2 regions of the Halobacillus sp. AWH4_228 genome follow, and region 2 is predicted to be linked to the other one. Evidence: a T-box and tRNA genes for the amino acid it is inferred to sense, from the RefSeq annotation. Region 2 holds a T-box; the other holds one or more tRNA genes.
What was found. The T-box of region 2 lies ahead of ileS (isoleucine--tRNA ligase). A T-box ahead of a tRNA ligase gene usually reads a tRNA of that ligase, here a tRNA-Ile.

Region 1 (10,682 bases), 3.7 Mb from region 2:
CTCAAGCATTGAAAAACAGGGATTGTCCTCGGATCTGGATGATTTCTCTGAACGCCTCATTAATCTAGGCTGGCCTTTGAGCTACCTGACGGACGGCATGCAGGTATTCCGCCGCGTTGTAACCGATTTTATACTCAAGCAGTCGGAAAAGGTCAATTCTGACCATTTCTCTGAAATTCTGCGGGAGGTGGATGGATGGGTGGATCCGATCATCAACCGCCTCGTCAATGAGTACTCGGGCAGCTGGGAGCACATCGTATCCCTGCAGCGGGTCGCTCTGCAGGAATTGTCAGCACCGCTGATACCGGTGATGGATAACATTACGATCATGCCTCTGATCGGTACGATTGATACGGAAAGAGCTAAGCTGATCATGGAAAACCTGCTTGATGGAGTGATTAAACACAATGCAGAGGTCGTGCTGATCGATATCACGGGTGTGCCGGTTGTCGATACAATGGTCGCGCATCACATCATCCAGGCGGCAGAAGCGGTCCGTCTAATCGGTTCACGCTGTATCCTTGTCGGTATCCGTCCCGAAATTGCGCAGACGATCGTCAACCTCGGTATCGACCTTGGAAAGTTCCCGACGAAGAGTTCCCTTCGTAAAGGCTTCCAATCAGCTCTTGAGCTGACAAACCGCCGGATTGAGGACACGCGTTCCAATGACCAGGATATTGAAAAACTGATTGATTCGCTAGATGGGGAGTGAAACAAATGAGGATACCTATATTAAAGCTTCATAATTACCTGCTTATTTCCATCCAGATCGATCTTGATGATCAAACGGCTATCCAGTTCCAGGAAGACCTGTTGAAAAAAATCCATGAAAGTGGAGCTACAGGTGTCGTCATTGACCTGACCTCTGTCGACATTATTGATTCGTTTATTGCTAAAGTACTCGGCGATGTCGTGACGATGTCAGATTTGATGGGGGCAAAAGTAGTGCTGACGGGAATTCAGCCTGCGGTAGCCATGACGCTGATTGATTTGGGCATTCATATGCAGGATGTTCCTACAGCATTAGATCTAGAACAAGGATTGATTAAACTTCGCCAGGAATTGGAGGAGTGAGTATGGATTTTCAATCCTGTGTAAACATACAAAAGGAGTGGGACATTGTCGGAGCAAGGCAGCTGGGCCGTGACATCTCTAGAAAAATCGGCTTCGGCACCGTTGACCAGGCAAGAATCGCCACTGCCATCTCGGAATTAGCGAGAAACATTTATTTATATGCAGGGACCGGAAAAGTCTGTTTTGAAACGGTTGAGGATATGAACAAAAAAGGCATCCGGATCGTTGCCATGGACGAAGGACCTGGGATTCAGGACATCAGTCAGGTCATGGAGGACGGCTTTACGACTTCCGGGGGACTTGGTGCAGGACTTCCAGGTGTAAAGCGGCTGATGGACGAGTTCGATATTATCTCCCATGTAGGGGAAGGTACGGAAATCAAGGTTGTGAAATGGCTCCGTTAGAGGAGGTATAAACGATGAGTACATTGAAACTCGACTTGGAGAATTACAAAGAGCTGCTGCAGGAGTATATTACTACGAAAGATGAGCAGGCTCTGTATCAGGCAGAGCAGTTCAGTAAATACTCGATGCAGCAGAATATATCACCAGAAGAAATTATTAACGTGCATATTCAATCATTACAGGAAATATACCCGGATATGCCGGAATATATACAGACATCGATGAATTTCCTTTTGGAAACCATGATTTCCTATGGTCTCGCCTATCAGGAGTATCAAACGCTGCGTGAAAAGCAGCTGGAGCTGAAATCCGAAATTTCGGTTGCGGCCAATATGCAGAAAACACTGTTGTCTACGGTGAAGCCGGACATTGATGAGCTGGACGTCGGGGCGCTCAGTGTACCGGCGAAACAGATGAACGGTGACTATCACCACTTTGTCCACGACAACAAAGGCGGCCTGGGTATTGCGGTGGCTGACGTCATCGGAAAAGGCGTGCCGGCCGCTTTATGCATGTCCATGATCAAATATTCCATGGACAGCTTCTCTGAGATGCAGACTGATCCAAGTGTCATTCTGGGCAGCTTGAACCGGGTTGTGGAACGCAATGTGGATGCAAGCATGTTCATTACGATGTTCTATGGCTTGTATAATAACAACAATCATACGTTTACTTATGCTTCTGCCGGTCATGAGCCGGGCTTTTATTATCATAAGGATAAGGACGAATTTGAAGAAATCGATGCTCCGGGCCTTGTTCTCGGTGTATCTCCTGAAATCACCTACACCCAGTATGAGAAACAGGTGGAAAAAGGCGATATGATCGTCCTTTTGACCGATGGTGTGACAGAATGCCGGACGGGGGACCGTTTTATCGAGCAGGAAGAAGTGCTGCACGTTATCAAGCAGTATTCTCATCTGCCGGCACAGGGCATCGTCGACCAGGTGTACAAGCACTTTGAACGCCTGCAGGACTTCCACCTGCGTGATGATTTCACGTTGATCATTCTCAGAAGGAATGTTTAACGTTTTATCGATCCGGGTATTGGCTATTTAGGTTACTTTTCAGCAACACGGGAGGGATATTTATGAATTTATCGATAGATGTAACAAAGAATGACGGCGTGGCGAACGTGATGCTCGGCGGTGAAGTCGATGCATTCACGGCACCTCAGCTTAAAGAGACGCTTCTTCCATTGACGAAGGAACAGGATGTCGTTGAAGTGAACCTTCAAGACGTGAATTATATGGATTCCACAGGACTGGGTGTCTTTATCAGTGCCTTGAAAGCGACGAAAGAACATGACAGCACGCTCCGTCTCGTTCATATGCAGGACCGTGTCTACCGTCTGTTCAAGATTACCGGCCTGACTGAAATTATGAACATCGATTCTACAGTGCAAGGTGGAATGTAATGATGGAACCATTTGATTTTGTTGAAGTGAAGGTGCCTGCAAAAGCGGAATATATCGGAGTCGTGCGTTTGAGCACGTCCGGGATTGCCAACCGCATGGGCTTTTCCTATGAAGATATTGAAGATTTGAAAGTGGCGATTTCAGAAGCGATCACCAACGCCGTCAAACATGCCTACAAAGAAACGGGTGAAGGAGAAATCACCATCGGTTTCGGCGTGTATCAGGACAGGCTCGAGGTGATGGTGGCCGATCACGGCGGAAGCTTCAATCTTGGTGAAGTGAAAGAAGACATCGGACCTTATAAGCAGGACGGTGATATTGAAGAGCTCCGCGAAGGCGGATTTGGCCTGTTTTTGATTGATGCCTTAATGGATAAAGTCGAAATCAACAGTAAATATGGAGTGATTGTATTAATGACGAAATACCTCCATGAAACCGGGGTGGGTCATAATGGCGACCAGATCACAACACCACAATGAGGAAATTTACGAATGGATTGCCTACTTACAGGAGAATCCAAAAGATGAGGCTGTACAGGAGAAAGTGGTCCTTGTTTATAAGGACCTTGTAGAGTCCATCGCCCGTAAATATTCGAAAAACAGTACGATCCATGAAGATCTCGTTCAGGTCGGAATGCTCGGCCTGCTGGCAGCGATCCGCAGGTATGATAAGGATTTCGGAAAATCATTCGAATCGTTCGCGATCCCGACCATCATCGGTGAGATTAAACGCTTCATCCGGGATAAGACATGGAGTGTGCACGTACCACGCCGGATTAAGGAACTTGGGCCGAAGATAAAGAAAGCGGCTGAAGAGCTGACGAATATCCAGCAGCGTTCCCCGTCTGTCCTCGAGATTGCTGAATACCTGGAAGTCTCTGAAGAGGATGTACTGGAAACGATGGAAATGGGTAAAAGCTACAAAGCCCTGTCCGTGGACCGTAAAATCGAAGCGGATTCAGATGGAAGTACTGTAACCATTCTCGATCTTATCGGGAATCAGGATGAAGGATACTCCAATATCGATCAGCGGATGCTGCTCGAAAAGGTGCTGCCGATCTTGAGTGAACGGGAACAGGAGATTCTTCAATGCACGTATTTTGAAAACATGAGTCAGAAAGATACAGGTGAGCGGCTGGGCATTTCCCAGATGCACGTATCCCGGCTGCAAAGGCGGGCGCTGCGTAAATTGAGGGAAGCTCTCCAGTCGGAATCGGTTGAGGTGTTCTAGTGGAAAAGGGGAACGAACAGGTGGAGTTATCTGTCTTCCAGAAAGCTAAAAAAGGAAATTATTACTGTGGCGACAGTTATTTTTACCGTGAAACAGATGATGCGTTCCTTTGTGCACTGGCTGATGGCCTCGGCAGTGGAGAGATGGCCAGGGAGTCTTCGAAAGCTGTGATGGAAATCATAGAAGATCATCCTTCTCTTTCTGTAGAGGCGCTTGTAAAAAAATGCAATGAAGTACTGGTCGGCAAACGCGGGGTGGTGCTCGGTATTTTGAAAATCGATTACCATGCGATGACTTATTCGTATTCCTCCATCGGGAATATTGGAGTCATTACTGTAGACCCTGACGGTACACGCCACCGGAATATCCCGCTGGCGGGTTATTTATCCGGGTATTCGAAGTCACTGCGGGTTACTCACGGAAATATCCAGAAAGGGATGATTTTTTTGATGTTCTCTGATGGAGTGAACGACCGCCGCCTGTCTTCAAAGCTCACACATGTACGAAACGCGGAAGAGATTACGTCCTTGTACAAAAATCTGTACGGACAGAACCGCGATGATGATACAACGCTGATCGCGATAGTTTACCATTAAAAATCCTTATTCTTCGGTGTGAATCCGGGAATAAGGATTTTTTAATTCGTTGAACCATCCTGGAACAACGAGGTAAACGCTTCGTTGTTTTGTTACAATAAGAGGGACGTCATTGAAGGAGGTCTTTTTTTGAGTGATTGGAAAAACAGTCCGGAGCTGATTCAGTCAGTAGCCGGACAGATGAAGCTGAAAGAAGGAATTATCCAGCAGGTGATTCAACTGCTGAACGAAGGGAACACCGTCCCGTTCATCGCCCGTTATCGTAAGGAGATGACCGGTGGTCTTGATGAAGTTCAAATTAAAACCATTGAAGATCAGTGGAATTATGCCGTCAACCTTGCTGAGCGTAAAGAGGAAGTCGTTCGCTTGATCGATGAGCAGGGGAAACTAACGGATGAATTGAAAGCCGACATAGAAAAAGCAGAAAAACTCCAAAAGGTGGAGGATCTTTACCGTCCTTACAAGCAAAAAAGGAGGACGCGTGCCACAGTGGCGAAAGAAAAGGGGCTTGAACCTCTGGCCCTTAAAGTATGGGCGCAGGAATCTTTCGGCTTTGAAGCAGAGGCGCAGACGTACATTTCCGAAGAACAGGAGCTGCCGGCTGTTGAAGACGTGCGTGCAGGTGTGAATGACATTCTGGCGGAATGGATATCAGAGGACGCAGCATTCAGGGAAAGAATTCGTAAGCAGACGCATGAGAAAGGCACCATCGCTTCTTCAGAGAAGGACAAGGCCAAGGATGAAAAAGGTGTCTTTGAGATGTACTACGACTACCAGGAGCCCGTCCGTTCCATCGCCTCCCACCGTGTGCTGGCCATGAACCGTGGGGAGAAGGAAGGGATCATCAAGGTTTCTGTCCAACCGCCTGAGGACAGTATTACGCAGTATCTGGAAAAAGAAGTCGTGAAGCGGGGAACAGGCGGAGAACTCAGAGGAATCCTGACAGACGCGATCCAGGACAGCTACAAACGACTCATTCAACCTTCTGTGGAAAGAGAGATCCGCAATTCTCTTTCCGAAGTGGCTGAGGAGCAGGCGATTGATGTGTTTTCGAGCAACCTGCGAAGCCTCCTGCTACAGCCTCCGCTTAAAGGCAAGGTTGTACTTGGAGTTGATCCGGCATACCGTACGGGCTGTAAGCTTGCGGTTATCGATGAAACAGGAAAAGTGCTCGATATCGGAGTCATTTATCCAACCGCACCTAAAAAAGATACCAAAGGCGCAGAAAAGAAACTCCTGTCATTGATGGAACAGTACAACATGGAGCTCATCGCCATTGGAAATGGAACCGCCTCTCGAGAAACAGAGCAGTTCATTAGTGATATGATCCAGAAGCACAGTTGGAAAGCTTCCTATATGATTGTGAACGAAGCGGGAGCCAGTGTGTATTCAGCATCCAAGCTGGCCAGGGAAGAGTTCCCGGATTTTCAAGTCGAAGAAAGAAGCGCGGTATCGATTGCCCGCCGAATCCAGGATCCACTCGCGGAACTGGTGAAAATCGATCCTAAATCCATCGGCGTCGGGCAGTATCAGCATGATGTTACCCAGAAGAAATTGAACGAGTCCCTGACGTTTGTTGTAGAAACGGCCGTCAACCAAGTCGGAGTAAACGTGAATACAGCCTCTGCTTCCCTGCTTCAATATGTATCCGGCTTGAGTAAAACGGTGGCTAATAACATCGTGAAGAAGCGGGAGGAACTCGGGAAGTTTACGAAACGCAGAGAATTGAAGGACATTCCAAGGCTCGGAGCGAAAACGTTCGAACAGAGTATCGGATTTCTCCGGGTACTGGACGGAGAAGAACCGCTCGACCGTACGTCGATCCACCCGGAAAGTTATCAGGCGACAAGGAAGCTGCTTCAGAATCTTGGATTTACAAGTAAGGACCTCGGGGATGGACAATTGGGTGAAAAGCTGAAGCAGATGGACTTGAATGCCGCTTCGGAAGAATTCGGCATTGGTACGCTGACGCTGACAGATATTCAAAAGGCATTGATCCAGCCGGGCCGTGACCCACGTGACGATCTTCCTAAGCCACTGCTCAAGACGAACGTCCTTTCCATGGAGGATTTGGAAGAGGGAATGGAACTGGAAGGAACCGTTCGTAACGTGGTTGATTTCGGTGCGTTCGTCGATATCGGAGTAAAACAGGACGGGCTTGTCCATATATCCAAACTGGCTGACAAATTCGTCAAACATCCGATGGACATGGTCTCTGTTGGAGATGTTGTAACAGTATGGGTGGACAAGGTGGATGTCCAGAAGCAGAGGATTGCTTTGACCATGATTCCTCAATCGTAAAGGGATACCTGGGAGCTGCGGCTTCCGGGTATTTCTATTTATAGAGGTGCTGATAATAGTACCAGCACTGATTAAGCAGCTTGATCTGATACTTATCTTTATTGAAGAAAGCACGCTCCATCTGTACTTGCAGCCAGGAAGGCATGACGGACAGCTCCTTTCTGTTCCTCTTTTTAAATACGTATGATACAGTATGCACAGAACAGGGGAGGTGTGCTTGTGCAGTCTTTGACACAACAACAGCTGGAAGCATGGACGGACCAATTATCCAAAAAACATTTTGACAAACCATTTGTGGATGATGTATACTTCAATTCTCGTCTTCGAACGACAGGCGGGCGGTACATTCCTTCAAAAAGAACCATTGAAATCAATCCGAAGTATGTTGTAGAATTGGATGGTGCTGAATTAGAAGGGATTATCAAACATGAACTCTGCCACTATCACCTTCATATAGAAGGGAAAGGCTTTGGACATGGTGATCCTGAATTCAAAGATCTTTTACATAAAACAGACTCTCCGAGATTCTGCGCGCAGCTGCCTTCTGAAAAGAAGAAAGGGTTCCACCATTATGAGTGTGTCCAGTGCGGTCAGACTTATCAGCGGAAGAGGAAGGTGGATACGAAAAAGTATCACTGCGGAAAATGTAAAGGCCGTTTAAAAAAGAAGTAAAAATTGTGTTGACGAACGACTTCTCACATGTTAAATTAAATAAGCCTTAACAAAACAACCCAAAAAAACGTAAGAAACTACAATTTTTCACGAAAAAGGGTTTGACATTGCAGGCAGGATGTTATAAGATATTAAACGTCGCCGATAAACGAGCGGCACGAAATGAGACATTATTCCAACGTAGCTCAGTGGTAGAGCAATCGGCTGTTAACCGATCGGTCGTAGGTTCGAATCCTACCGTTGGAGCCATTACGGAGAAGTACTCAAGTGGCTGAAGAGGCGCCCCTGCTAAGGGTGTAGGTCGCGTAAGCGGCGCGAGGGTTCAAATCCCTCCTTCTCCGCCATTTTCTTAATGGCCCGTTGGTCAAGTGGTTAAGACACCGCCCTTTCACGGCGGTATCACGGGTTCGAATCCCGTACGGGTCACTTTGCATCACCCTTTAAGGGGTCCGGTAGTTCAGTTGGTTAGAATGCCTGCCTGTCACGCAGGAGGTCGCGGGTTCGAGTCCCGTCCGGACCGCCATTATCTTTGGGCCATAGCCAAGCGGTAAGGCAACGGTTTTTGGTACCGTCATGCGCTGGTTCGAATCCAGCTGGCCCAGCCATTTTTTCTTCGAAAAAGGGTTGACAACATTATCAATAAGATGTATGATGGTTCTTGTGCTTTTAAAAAGAACAAATCATTTTCAAGTGTAATAGATTCCTTTCTTTAGAGCCATTAGCTCAGCTGGTAGAGCATCTGACTTTTAATCAGAGGGTCGAAGGTTCGAATCCTTCATGGCTCACCATTTATTTGCGGGTGTGGTGGAATTGGCAGACACGCTAGATTTAGGATCTAGTGCTTCACGGCGTGGGGGTTCAAGTCCCTCCACCCGCACTTTAATTACCATGATCAGCATTCCATTATAATAATGCTGCGGTCGTGGCGGAATCGGCAGACGCGCTAGGTTGAGGGCCTAGTGGGAGTTAATCCCGTGGAGGTTCAAGTCCTCTCGACCGCACCAACTAATTTCTTTAAAAAAGTTGTTGCAATCGACACGGAAACGTGTTAAGATAGAAAAGTCGCTTTCAACGCAAAGCTATTATAAAATGCGCCCGTAGCTCAATTGGATAGAGCGTCTGACTACGGATCAGAAGGTTAGGGGTTCGACTCCTCTCGGGCGCGCCATTTTAACGGGAAGTAGCTCAGCTTGGTAGAGCACTTGGTTTGGGACCAAGGGGTCGCAGGTTCGAATCCTGTCTTCCCGACCATCGAGAAATACAACATGATATATGCGGGTGTAGTTTAGTGGTAAAACCTCAGCCTTCCAAGCTGATGATGAGGGTTCGATTCCCTTCACCCGCTCCATTATTCAATCACCATTGGGGCCTGTAGCTCAGTTGGTTAGAGCGCACGCCTGATAAGCGTGAGGTCGGTGGTTCAAGTCCACTCAGGCCCACCATTACTTGATCTTTGAAAACTGAACGAACCAACCAGTACGTCAAAACATTTCTTCTTTAATGAAGGAATTTGAAACAAGCACATTCGGTGTGCAGATGAGCAAGTCAAACTACTTTTATGGAGAGTTTGATCCTGGCTCAGGACGAACGCTGGCGGCGTGCCTAATACATGCAAGTCGAGCGCGGGAAGCGAGTGGATCCCTTCGGGGTGAAACTCGTGGAACGAGCGGCGGACGGGTGAGTAACACGTGGGCAACCTGCCTGTAAGATCGGAATAACCCCGGGAAACCGGGGCTAATGCCGGGTAATACTTTTCTTCGCATGAAGATGAGTTGAAAGATGGCTTCTCGCTATCACTTACAGATGGGCCCGCGGCGCATTAGCTAGTTGGTGAGGTAACGGCTCACCAAGGCAACGATGCGTAGCCGACCTGAGAGGGTGATCGGCCACACTGGGACTGAGACACGGCCCAGACTCCTACGGGAGGCAGCAGTAGGGAATCTTCCGCAATGGACGAAAGTCTGACGGAGCAACGCCGCGTGAACGATGAAGGTCTTCGGATCGTAAAGTTCTGTTGTCAGGGAAGAACAAGTACCGTGCGAATAGAGCGGTACCTTGACGGTACCTGACGAGGAAGCCCCGGCTAACTACGTGCCAGCAGCCGCGGTAATACGTAGGGGGCAAGCGTTGTCCGGAATTATTGGGCGTAAAGCGCGCGCAGGCGGTTCCTTAAGTCTGATGTGAAAGCCCACGGCTCAACCGTGGAGGGTCATTGGAAACTGGGGAACTTGAGGACAGAAGAGGAGAGTGGAATTCCACGTGTAGCGGTGAAATGCGTAGATATGTGGAGGAACACCAGTGGCGAAGGCGACTCTCTGGTCTGTTTCTGACGCTGAGGTGCGAAAGCGTGGGTAGCAAACAGGATTAGATACCCTGGTAGTCCACGCCGTAAACGATGAGTGCTAGGTGTTAGGGGGCTTCCACCCCTTAGTGCTGAAGTTAACGCATTAAGCACTCCGCCTGGGGAGTACGGCCGCAAGGCTGAAACTCAAAGGAATTGACGGGGGCCCGCACAAGCGGTGGAGCATGTGGTTTAATTCGAAGCAACGCGAAGAACCTTACCAGGTCTTGACATCCTTGGACCTCCCTAGAGATAGGGATTTCCCTTCGGGGACCAAGTGACAGGTGGTGCATGGTTGTCGTCAGCTCGTGTCGTGAGATGTTGGGTTAAGTCCCGCAACGAGCGCAACCCCTAATCTTAGTTGCCAGCATTCAGTTGGGCACTCTAAGGTGACTGCCGGTGACAAACCGGAGGAAGGCGGGGATGACGTCAAATCATCATGCCCCTTATGACCTGGGCTACACACGTGCTACAATGGATGGTACAAAGGGCAGCGAAGCCGCGAGGTGTAGCAAATCCCATAAAACCATTCTCAGTTCGGATTGCAGGCTGCAACTCGCCTGCATGAAGCCGGAATCGCTAGTAATCGCGGATCAGCATGCCGCGGTGAATACGTTCCCGGGCCTTGTACACACCGCCCGTCACACCAC
Region 2 (10,682 bases):
GAACAGTTCTGTCGAAAGGCCGAACAATACGTGCATGTACAGCGTCGGATGGGTCAGAAGATCTCCGTATTCCAACCGTGGATAATCATCTTCGAAACTGATGAACCCACCGAGGGTGATCGGGAGAATACTAACGAGCAGGGCAGGAATGATCAGCCCTGTGACCCCGGAGGTGACACGAAGGAGTCCGACAAATTTCCCAGCATAGTGCTGGAACACCATAAAGGTGGTGCGGATCGTCAGGAGCAGCAGTCCGAGCGCGACAGGAACAAGCAGGACACTGCTCAGAAGCGTCGTTGCATAAGGGAAAAACGTGACCACAGATACGACGAAGATGACGAGGAATACATTGGTGACCTCCCACGTCGGAGATAAAAAGCGGTTCGCAATTTGGGAGGCGCTTTTCTCTTCACTTTTTCCATAAATCATCCCCCAGAACCCTGCTCCAAAATCAAGAGAGCCAAGCATTGCGTAAATGAACAGCAGGCTCCACAAAATGGTGACGGCCAGTGTTGAAGCTTCCATGAAATGTTCTTCCTTTCTCTGCCTTTATTGAGAGCTCAAGTCCCGGCTGACAGGGTTTCTCTTGAAATAGAACCGGAGGACGAATCCTGTGACGAACAACAGAGTGATGTACAAACCCATGAACAAGTAAAAGAGAAAACCGACACTTTTGGATTTTGTTGCAGCTTCCCCTGTTCTCAGGACATCTGTAATCGTCCACGGCTGACGCCCGATACAGCTGAAGCACCAGCCGGCTTCAATCGCCAGCAGAGCCAGCGGGCCGCTGACGACAAGGATGGCGAGAATCCATCCGGGAAACTCTTTTTTAAGAACAAGTTTCCAGAACAAGGCGGCAAAAGCGACGGCAATCAGGACGGTACCGATGCCGACCATGACATTGAACAGAATATGGACATACAAGGGCGGCCACAGCTCCTGCGGGTATTCATTCAGACCGATCACTTCGGTATCAAACCGGTCACCAGCAAGGAAGCTCAGTCCGTATGGAATTTCAATGGCGTACTTCACCCGCTGGTCCTCGAGGGATGTGTAGCCTCCGACAGAAAGCGGGGCATAACGCTGAGTTTCGAACAGCCCTTCGGCAGCTGCCAGTTTTCTTGGGTTGTATTCATGCAGCATTTGAGCGGTTTCGTGGCCGTTGATCGCTGTTCCCAAAGACATCAACGCGCCGAAATAAAGGGCGATCATCAACGCTTTTTTATGGTAGGCCCGCTCCTGATCAGTGATTTTTGATTTCATCAAGCGGAGGGCGGCTACGGAAGCCACAAGAAAAGCCACCGTCATGTAGGCGGAAAGGGTAACGTGAATGGCGGTGACGCCGAAGCTCGGGTTGAAAAAGGCCGCCCACGTATCGATGTCTGTAATCTCCCCGTCCGGCAGCATCCGGAATCCCGCCGGGGTGTTCATCCAGGCATGCACATCCGTAATCAGTATGGCCGACGCAGTCGCTCCAAGAGCAACAGAGATGATGCTCACAAGACGGAGCGTCGGCGGCAGGCGGTCCGCCGCATATAAATAAATCGACATGAAAACCGCTTCAATCAGGAAAGCGAAAATCTCCATCTGGAACGGCAGGGCGATGACTTGGCCGACGATTTCCATGAAATCAGGAAACAGCAGGGAAATCATTACGCCGACAATTGTTCCGGATGCGATCGATACAGCAAGCAGGATGGCGAAAGCCTTCGTCCATCTTCGCGCCAGCAGGGCATAATCGCTGTCTTTTTTAATGAAATACATAACTTCCGCAATAATGATCATCACGGGAAGCCCTACACCGATAGTGGCGTAGATGATATGGAAGCCCAGGGAAGTTCCGAAAAGGGCACGGGCCATGACGACGATATCCATTTGATTTCCCACCTCACAACAAGTTTCAATATCCTTTGGTTATTCTTCCTATGAGGTGGAGGATTATTCGTTAGCAGGAACCTTTTTCTACAAGAACCATATACTCGTCGATGGAAAAGTGTTCAACACCTGAATCTGATGATGTAATCGAAAAGTAGGCTTTCGTATGGCTGTCGGCCGATAATAAATCCTGTTCTATGGCGTGCTGTTCTGTTGGAGAAGGCTGGGTGCGGGCCACCCACGACGAAAAGGGGAGGGTCTTCTGTCGTCTCAAGTGTTTCTTCACAATCAGCGATTGGTCGTTGAATAAGGCCTCCCATTCCGATACCTTCAAGGCGCGGACGTGGCTGGGGTCCCTCCTTTTTTCAAGAGCGTTGTAAAAATGATCAAGCCGATCATCTTCAGGGGCTGTGTTATCGATCATGAGGAAGCGGCCGCCAGGTTTCAGGACGCGGGAGACTTCCGATACAAAGGTATCGGGTTCAGGAAAGTGGTGGGGAGCAATCCGGCAGGTGACCGCATCGAAGTAATCGTCAAGAAAAGGAAGCTCTTCAGCATCCGCTATAATGAACGCGATATTGGCCATGCCGGAAAGATGGGCGGCTGTGTTCTGAAGCATTTCCTTTGTCAGATCCGCCGCGTAAACACGGTTCACGAACGGCTGCACGGCCTTGGCCACATGACCGCCGCCTGTAGCTGTATCCAGCACCCTCCAGTGTTTTTCCGGCTTCAGCCATTCGACCAACAGTCTCAAATCATCAGGGTTGTTATGGGTGGTGCTTTGGACATAGGCCTCTTTGTTTTTTGAGAAAGTTTCCTGTACACGCCGTTTCTGTTCGTTTTTCATCACAGACACCCTTCCTTCAATGGAGTTGTTTATAGTGTAATCCGAAGCTTTGGTTTTGGATAATACCAATCTTTGATCTGCCGTGATCACCAGAACAAATCAAAGATCCAATCGTAAAAAGTGACAGAAAATCAGTGGGGGTGTAAAGTGAAATCCACACGTATAATCCGTAGGGGAATGGGCGAAGATGGGGGTAAGAAACTTTTTGACATCCCTGACGTTCCATTGTACGATTAGAGAAGATACGTATAGTTTCATTGACGGGAAGAGTAAATCGATCACCTGACCTGTAGAGAGTCGCTGGCTGGTGGAAAGCGACGGCGGAATCGGTTGAAGATCATCCCTGAGAAGTTCTGCTGAAATGATTGAGAGTAGGTGGAACCGGCTGACGTCCGTTATCCGTTTTTTACCGAGCGCCGTGCGGCTGAACCTGCACGGAATATGGGTGGTACCGCGGAATGAACATCCGTCCCTGTTTTCATACAGGGGCGGATTTTTTGTTTTTTTCAGGGAAACTGTATCCAGTTGTGTCCCATGTGATTATCTATACAAAATAAAAGGGTAAGAGGTGGAAGAAATGCGCAGTGTCAATACGAAGGAAGTGGCTTTAGACCGCGAGAATCGTGTCAAAGATTACTGGAAACAAGAAGATGTCTTCCGACGCTCCATGAATGAGCGCGAAGGCGCAGAAACTTTCGTTTTTTATGAAGGACCTCCGACAGCGAACGGACTTCCGCACGCGGGTCACGTCCTCGGCCGGGTCATCAAGGACTTTGTGGGCCGTTACAAAACGATGCAGGGCTATCAGGTGCTGCGTAAGGGCGGCTGGGATACTCATGGTCTTCCGGTTGAACTGGAAGTTGAAAAGCAGCTCGGCATTTCCGGAAAGCAGCAGATCGAGGAATATGGTGTAGAGAAGTTCATCGAGAAGTGTAAGGAAAGTGTCTTCAACTATGAAAAAGAGTGGCGTGAATTCACGGAATCCATCGGGTACTGGCTCGATATGGATGATCCGTATGTAACGCTTCAGGACCGTTATATTGAAAGCGTCTGGTACATCCTGAGTGACCTTCATAAGCGCAACCTGCTATCCAAGGGTCACCGGGTTACTCCGTACTGCCCGAGCTGTCAGACAACCTTGAGCTCCCACGAAGTGGCTCAAGGCTATGAAGATGTGAAAGACTTGTCCGCGACAGCGAAGTTCAAGGTCAAAGGGACAGAGAATGAATTCTTCCTTGGCTGGACGACGACGCCTTGGACACTTCCGGCCAACGTTACCCTGGCTGTCCATGCAGATCTCGATTACATCAAAGCAGAAAAAGACGGCGAAGTTTACATCGTTGCTGAAGCTCTTGCTGAGAAAAATCTTGGCGAAGATTATACGGTCGTATCCAAGCATAAAGGAAGCGAGTTCAGCGGTGTATCCTATGAAGCACCATTCCCGTTTGTAAAGCCTGAGCGTGGTCATTTCGTTGTCGAAGCAGATTTCGTCAACGCCGAAAGCGGTACGGGTGTTGTTCACATCGCACCTGCCTACGGGGAAGATGACTACAACCTCGTCAAAGAACACAATCTTTCCTTCTTTAACGTTGTAGACGGACAGGGACGCTACACAGCAGATATCCCTCCATTCGAAGGACGCTTCGTGAAAGACTGTGATGTAGATATCGTGAAGTACCTGGCTAATGAAGGTCTTCTTTTCCATAAAGAAAAATATGAGCACAGCTATCCACACTGCTGGCGCTGTGATTCACCACTGCTTTATTACGCAATCGAAAGCTGGTTCATCAAAACGACAGAGCTTAAGGATCAATTCCTTGCCAACAACCAGCAGGTCGACTGGCATCCGGATCACATCAAAGACGGACGCTTCGGAAACTTCCTCGAGAATATGGTCGACTGGAACATCGGTCGGAACCGTTTCTGGGGAACACCGCTGCCGATCTGGATGTGTAATTCCTGTGACCACCAATACGCTCCGCACAGTAAAGCGGACCTTCAGGAAAAAGCGATCGGAGATATCGGAGACGTTGAGCTGCACAAGCCTTACGTCGACCGTGTTCAGGTTTCCTGTGAAAAATGTGGCGGCACGATGGACCGTGTGCCGGAAGTCATTGACGTCTGGTTCGATTCCGGTTCCATGCCGTTTGCCCAGCAGCATTACCCGTTCGAAAACCAGGAGCAGTTTGAAAAGCAGTTCCCGGCTGATGTGATCTGTGAAGGAATTGACCAGACACGTGGCTGGTTCTACAGCCTGCTTGCGGTTTCTACGCTGTTCACAGGCAAAGCACCGTATAAGCGCGTCCTTTCCACCGGCCACATTCTTGATGAAGAAGGCCGTAAAATGTCGAAGAGTAAGGGAAATGCCCTTAATCCGACAGACATCGTCAATAAGTTCGGTGCCGATCCGTTCCGCTGGGCGCTTCTTGCGGACAGTGCCCCTTGGAACAACAAACGTTTCTCTGAGCGTGTCGTGATTGAAGCCAAGTCCAAAGTCATTGATACCCTTGTGAACACGCACGGTTTCTATACGCTGTACGCGAATATCGACGGCTACACGTTCAATAAGGATGAAACCGGGGAGAAGACGCTGCTTGACCGCTGGGTCCTTTCCCGTTTGAACAGTGTGACAGCTGTCGTGGAAGAAGCCCTTGAGGATTACGACTTCACCAAAGGAGCGAAGGCTCTTGAGAAATATATCGATGAAGTGAGTAACTGGTACATCCGCCGCTCCCGTGACCGTTTCTGGGAAGAAGGCATGACCGAGTCCAAAAAAGCGGCCTACCATACGCTTCATGAAGTGCTGACGCAGCTGAGCCAGTTGATGGCTCCGTTCACACCGTTCTTGGCTGAGGATATCTACCAGAACTTGACGGGTGAAAGTGTGCACCTGGCCCACTTCCCGAAAGTGGACGATGCTGTCGTCAATAAACAGCTGGAAAAAGATATGGACGCTGTCCTGCAGGTGGTCGAGCTTGCCCGTGGTGTGCGTAATACAGAAGCGATCAAGACGAAACAGCCGCTCTCTGAGCTTGTCGTCATTCCGGTCAACCCGGATCTGGGCAAGGCGCTGGAGGAATACAGCAGCATCATCCGTGATGAGATCAACGTCAAAGAAGTTGTTGTTAAGCAGTCTTCCGAGGATCTTGTCCGTTATGAAGTGAAGCTGAACTTCCGCGCAGCCGGCCCGGTACTTGGTAAGAATGTCGGTCTCGTCAAAGGCTATCTGGAAAAGCTGTCGGAAGAAGAAGCCGCAGCCGTTGTCCAAAATGAAAAAGCAGTCGTGCCAACAGCCGATGGTGAGGTTGAAGTACCGATGGATCTGTTGAACGTGGAACGTGTGGCCGACGCCGGCCTGTCCATGGGGTCCAACCAGGACTTCCACGTCGTTCTTGATACATCCATCACAGAAGAGCTCCGCCTTGAGGGCCTTGCCCGTGAAGTGATTCGTGTGATTCAGGATGAGCGGAAGCAGCAGGACCTGCCGATCGATCTTCGTGTCGACATCGCTCTTGCCGGTGATGAAGAAGTACAGGAAGCCATTAAGCAGAACGAACAGCTGATTCGTGAGAATGTCCTCGTTAAGGAGCTCACGGTCGGCGAAAAAGAGGAAATGAAAGAGTATACCGTTGGTGATCATACACTGAAACTGGCTCTTACACAGTAAGGATGGAAAGTCCCGGCTCCGGCCGGGGCTTTTTTGCCGTTCCGGTGTTTTGACTTTTTTTGCAGGATGTCCCAAAATAAGAAGCAGATGAAGAGGTGAAATCATGGCAGAAAAGGTATCAAGCACACGATGGTTTGGGATGGCTGTTCAGGCCCTTGTCGTCCTTGCTGAAAATGAAGGACTCTGCCCGAGTGGAAAGCTTGCCGAAAAGCTGGAATCCAAATCTGTGTTCTTAAGAAAGATCCTCCGTCACTTAGTGAAGGCGGGATTGATTCACGCCAAAGAAGGTAGAGAAGGGGGCTATTCCTTAGTGAAAGACCCCGAAGATATAAAGCTGTCAGAAGTCTATGAAGCAATGAGAGCGGAAACTTTTCCGAAGGGTTTCTTTAATGTCGGAGGCAAAGAATGCTTTGCGCCTTCTACAAGGGAATCCTTGATTGAACTCCGTAATGATATGGAAAGCTGGGTTGTAGCCGGGCTTGAAGAGAAAACCATTGCCGACCTGATTCAAAAGGAATCGTAATGTTGTTTTAGACGGACTGTCGAGAGAATTCTCGGCAGTCCTTTTTTTCTGTAAAATCCGAGATGTTTTTTGTATGGAAAATGGACGACCTTTTATTCAACAAAGGGCACCCTCAAATTCAGCTCATGATTAGTAAGGTCACGTTCCGCTTATCGGTGGATCTTTTTCCCACAGGCGTCACTACGGAAAGCTGGAGTTGATCTCGCCATTCCATTCGTAAAAAGGGTCTTATGAACAGAAACGGATGGAAGCGAAACGTTATGTCGGGCTTTTCTTGGGTTATCATAAACTGTAGTTGACAAAGGAACAGTTAAATCATATACTGTTCTTGTGATAAATACAGTTTAAAGGAGCATCATCATGTCTCAAAATACAATGAGTAAAGAAGAATACCTAAATAAAGTAAAAGAAATCGATACAACGAAAGAAGCACCGAAGCAGCTGGAGGATACGGATTTTCTAACCGTAGCCAAAGAACGCCGCTCTGTCCGCCAGTATGATCCTGAATTCAAAATGGAAGAAAGTGAAATCCGTGAGATTCTGGAAACAGCGGTTCTGGCTCCATCTTCCAGTAACCTTCAATCGTGGAGATTCCTTGTCATCGAAGATCAGGCGGAAAAAGAAAAGCTTCTACCTATCGCCAGCAATCAGCAGCAGATCGTCGATGCATCCGTCGTTGTGGCTGTTCTTGGTGACCGTGAGGCCTATAAAAACGCAGACCAGATTTACAGCCAGATTGCTGAAAAAGGCAACATGCCTGAAGATGTGAAAAACATGTACGTCAACAGCATTTTTGATAACTACGGAAACTTCCCGACAGAGCGTCTTGCGAAAATCGCTCACATTGATGGCGGAATCGTGGCCAACCAGCTGATGCTTGCAGCAAAAGCGAAAGGCTATGACACCGTACCGATGGGCGGTTATGATGAAGCGCAGTTCCTGGAAACTTTCAATGTTCCTGAAAACTATGAAGCTGTTATGCTGATTTCCCTTGGAAAAGGTACAAAAGCTGGTTTTCAAAAGACCCGTCTTCCATTGGACGAAGTGGTGCAGTGGAACCGTTACGAATAAATAAAGCATGCCGTTCCGATATGGGGACGGCTTTTCTTTTCGGGAATTTTCTATCCACGGAAGGGAATGGACGTTGTCTGTCGAATGATGTAGAAGAAGAATTTAAAGGAGGTTTTCCTATGTTTAAAAAGCTGGCCAGTGATGCCCTCGGGTTGAGTGATATCGGGAGAATTATTTCTAAAGAAGATTTTGATAAGACCCAGTCGGATGATTTTGTCCTGACGGAAGATGGAGAAAAGATCCACTTTCTGATCAAATCAAAAAGTGATGAGTACTGCTTTACCAACCGGGCCCTCATTCACCTGGACGGGGAGAAAGCCTCCAGCAGCAAACGGAATATTCTGCGCTACGACTATTACAAAAATCCGATTCGAAACGTAACCATAGAAACCGCAGGAACCATCGACCTTGATCTGGAAATCAAATTTGCCATCGGCAGTCAGTCCATGAGTATTGATATTGCTAAAGATGAAGGCGAGGCCATTGCCGATCTTTATAAATCCCTTACAGCGATTTCTCAGATTCAGGAAGACCATCAGCTCCATGCGGAATATGCGAGAGAAAGTCTGGAGGCTGCCCGTGATCTTCTGCGCGAAAACAGGTTCCATGACAATCAAGTCTCCTCTGAGTTTAAGGAATCCGTAACGTTCACCTATGATTGGCTCGCTCAAAAGCACACCGAGCATACACGCAAGGATTTCAGGGAGATCTTCGAAAAGTACATCCAGAATTAAGTTCTCTGCGCAGTATAATAAGAGGGCCGTCCTCTGATGATCCTGGTTATAAAAAAGCCTGTAAAGACATCGTGTCTTTACAGGCTTTTTGTATATTTAGTTATTCATCCCGTTCACTGATCCAGTTCTTTGAGTTCGTACAACGGAACTTTCTGAACGATATTCGGCTGATCCGTCGGGTGAATCCTCGCCATTTCACTGCGTTCTATCACTTCTTCAATATAAATTTCCCGGTCCTTATGATGGACCTGGATCCTATCAGGGGAATGAAAGATTTCTTTGGCGCGTTCTTTGTTCATCATGGAGACCTCCTGTCGTTTACGTTTACTGTCTGCCTCCACGACGGTTTATATGCATCACCGCCCGATAATGAAATCGAGCTTTCTTTTGATTCCGTTCAAAAACATCTCCAGGGAAACTTCCTCTTCATACACGTACAATAGAAACTCGAAAGCCAGGGAACTGTATATGATTTCGGCAGCCTGATTGGCGTTAAAATCCGCGGGCAGGAGCTCTTTTTCCTTCATCTCATTCAAAAGAACGATCATTTCGTCCACCAGCATGAAGTCGATACCGATCATTTTTCTGCGATTTTCGGCGTCGCCTTCCATCACGGGGAAGAGGCTGTTCATCATTTCTTTGAACACGGATTTATCCATCGACGTGAACTCCTTCATCCGGTTCCATAAGTACATATAAATCATTTCCGCCGGCTCTTGATTCGTCGATGGATGGACCTCTACAGAGGTGGTCTCCAGCTGCTGAATAAAGCTTTCAGAAAAGGAATCAATAAACAAATCCATCAGGGATGGGTAGGTACGGGCAGCTGACACTTCAGAAACTTCCGCTTGTCCGGCGATTTCCTTTACGCTCGTTCCACTGAATCCTTTGGTGGAAAAGAGGCTGTAGGCCGCCTTCAGCATCCGCTGCTGTTCTTCTTCGTTCATGTGCATAGGGATCAGCTCCTTCAAAACAGTAAGTACTCTCCTTTTGAGTGTACGCTCTTTTGCAGGAAATGCAACGGAATCTAAGCGTGATCCAACATCCGGTTCAGGGCAAGACGTGCCGGCCCGGCCACTTGTTCGGCCACTTTGATCCGGTTCGGAGGTTGGCCTTCAGCCAGCGATTCGAGAGCCCATGCCAAATGGGGGAGGTCAATCCGATTCATCGTCAAGCATGGACACATCCTTGGGTTAAGTGAAAGGATATGCTTGTCCGGGTGCTCCTGGATGATCCGGTTTACGAGGTTCATTTCCGTTCCGATTGCCCATGCGCTGCCCGGAGGAGACTGTTCGATAGACTGGATAATCATATTAGTGGATCCGGAAATGTCAGACGCTTCGACAACCTCTCTTGAGCACTCCGGGTGGACGATGATCTTCATATCCGGATATTCCGCACGAATGTGATCCACATTCACGGTGGTGAAATTTTCATGAACAGAGCAGTGTCCTTTCCATAAGATAACCTGGACCTCATCCATGGGGCCGCTGCCCACCAGCTCTTCCTGAACCGGATCCCATACGGCCATTTTTTCTAGAGGAATTCCAAGCTCGAAAGCTGTATTCCTGCCCAGATGTTGATCAGGGAGGAATAACAGGCGCGGTTTTTGGTTGAACGCCCACGTCACCATATCCGCTGCATTCGATGACGTGACTGTCGCCCCGCCATGTTCCCCGACGAACGATTTAATCGCAGCTGTGGAATTTACATAGGTGAGAGGAAGAATCGTGTCTCCAAACAAAGCCGTCAACTGCTCCCATGCCCGTTCCGTCTGGCGGATATCAGCCATGTCAGCCATGGAACACCCTGCCCGCATATCGGGGAGGAAGACGTGCTGATCTTCTCTTGTTAAAAGGTCCGCCGTTTCCGCCATAAAGTGAACACCACAAAAAACGATGGCTTCCGCCTCGTGCTGAGTGGCGGATAGTTGGGCAAGCTTTAACGAATCTCCGCGGGCATCAG

Region 1: it encodes a tRNA-Ile, which carries the amino acid that the T-box ahead of ileS (isoleucine--tRNA ligase) is inferred to sense. The anticodon was not compared.

What each region holds. Positions count from the first base shown of each region.
Region 1 covers NZ_JBSWTE010000001.1:3,707,158-3,717,839, reverse strand. The annotation lists gene ACXADP_RS19155 (RsbT co-antagonist protein RsbRA) at 1-712, shown strand, start outside; gene ACXADP_RS19150 (STAS domain-containing protein) at 718-1,074, shown strand; gene ACXADP_RS19145 (anti-sigma regulatory factor) at 1,077-1,478, shown strand; gene ACXADP_RS19140 (SpoIIE family protein phosphatase) at 1,493-2,503, shown strand; gene ACXADP_RS19135 (STAS domain-containing protein) at 2,566-2,892, shown strand; gene rsbW (anti-sigma B factor RsbW) at 2,895-3,371, shown strand; gene sigB (RNA polymerase sigma factor SigB) at 3,343-4,122, shown strand; gene ACXADP_RS19120 (SpoIIE family protein phosphatase) at 4,122-4,718, shown strand; gene ACXADP_RS19115 (Tex family protein) at 4,848-7,019, shown strand; gene cmpA (cortex morphogenetic protein CmpA) at 7,054-7,164, opposite strand; gene ACXADP_RS19105 (SprT family protein) at 7,239-7,691, shown strand; tRNA gene ACXADP_RS19100 (tRNA-Asn) at 7,866-7,940, shown strand; tRNA gene ACXADP_RS19095 (tRNA-Ser) at 7,945-8,035, shown strand; tRNA gene ACXADP_RS19090 (tRNA-Glu) at 8,046-8,117, shown strand; tRNA gene ACXADP_RS19085 (tRNA-Asp) at 8,138-8,214, shown strand; tRNA gene ACXADP_RS19080 (tRNA-Gln) at 8,222-8,296, shown strand; tRNA gene ACXADP_RS19075 (tRNA-Lys) at 8,404-8,479, shown strand; tRNA gene ACXADP_RS19070 (tRNA-Leu) at 8,487-8,568, shown strand; tRNA gene ACXADP_RS19065 (tRNA-Leu) at 8,608-8,695, shown strand; tRNA gene ACXADP_RS19060 (tRNA-Arg) at 8,783-8,859, shown strand; tRNA gene ACXADP_RS19055 (tRNA-Pro) at 8,866-8,942, shown strand; tRNA gene ACXADP_RS19050 (tRNA-Gly) at 8,966-9,039, shown strand; tRNA gene ACXADP_RS19045 (tRNA-Ile) at 9,057-9,133, shown strand; rRNA gene ACXADP_RS19040 (16S ribosomal RNA) at 9,247-10,682, shown strand, end outside.
Region 2 covers NZ_JBSWTE010000001.1:22,116-32,797, reverse strand. The annotation lists gene ACXADP_RS00160 (cytochrome d ubiquinol oxidase subunit II) at 1-525, opposite strand, end outside; gene ACXADP_RS00155 (cytochrome ubiquinol oxidase subunit I) at 550-1,875, opposite strand; gene ACXADP_RS00150 (class I SAM-dependent methyltransferase) at 1,946-2,722, opposite strand; T-box leader at 2,971-3,199, shown strand; gene ileS (isoleucine--tRNA ligase) at 3,300-6,389, shown strand; gene ACXADP_RS00140 (RrF2 family transcriptional regulator) at 6,493-6,912, shown strand; gene ACXADP_RS00135 (nitroreductase family protein) at 7,273-7,983, shown strand; gene ACXADP_RS00130 (PH domain-containing protein) at 8,103-8,717, shown strand; gene ACXADP_RS00125 (H-type small acid-soluble spore protein) at 8,831-9,016, opposite strand; gene ACXADP_RS00120 (TetR/AcrR family transcriptional regulator) at 9,074-9,670, opposite strand; gene nadA (quinolinate synthase NadA) at 9,745-10,682, opposite strand, start outside.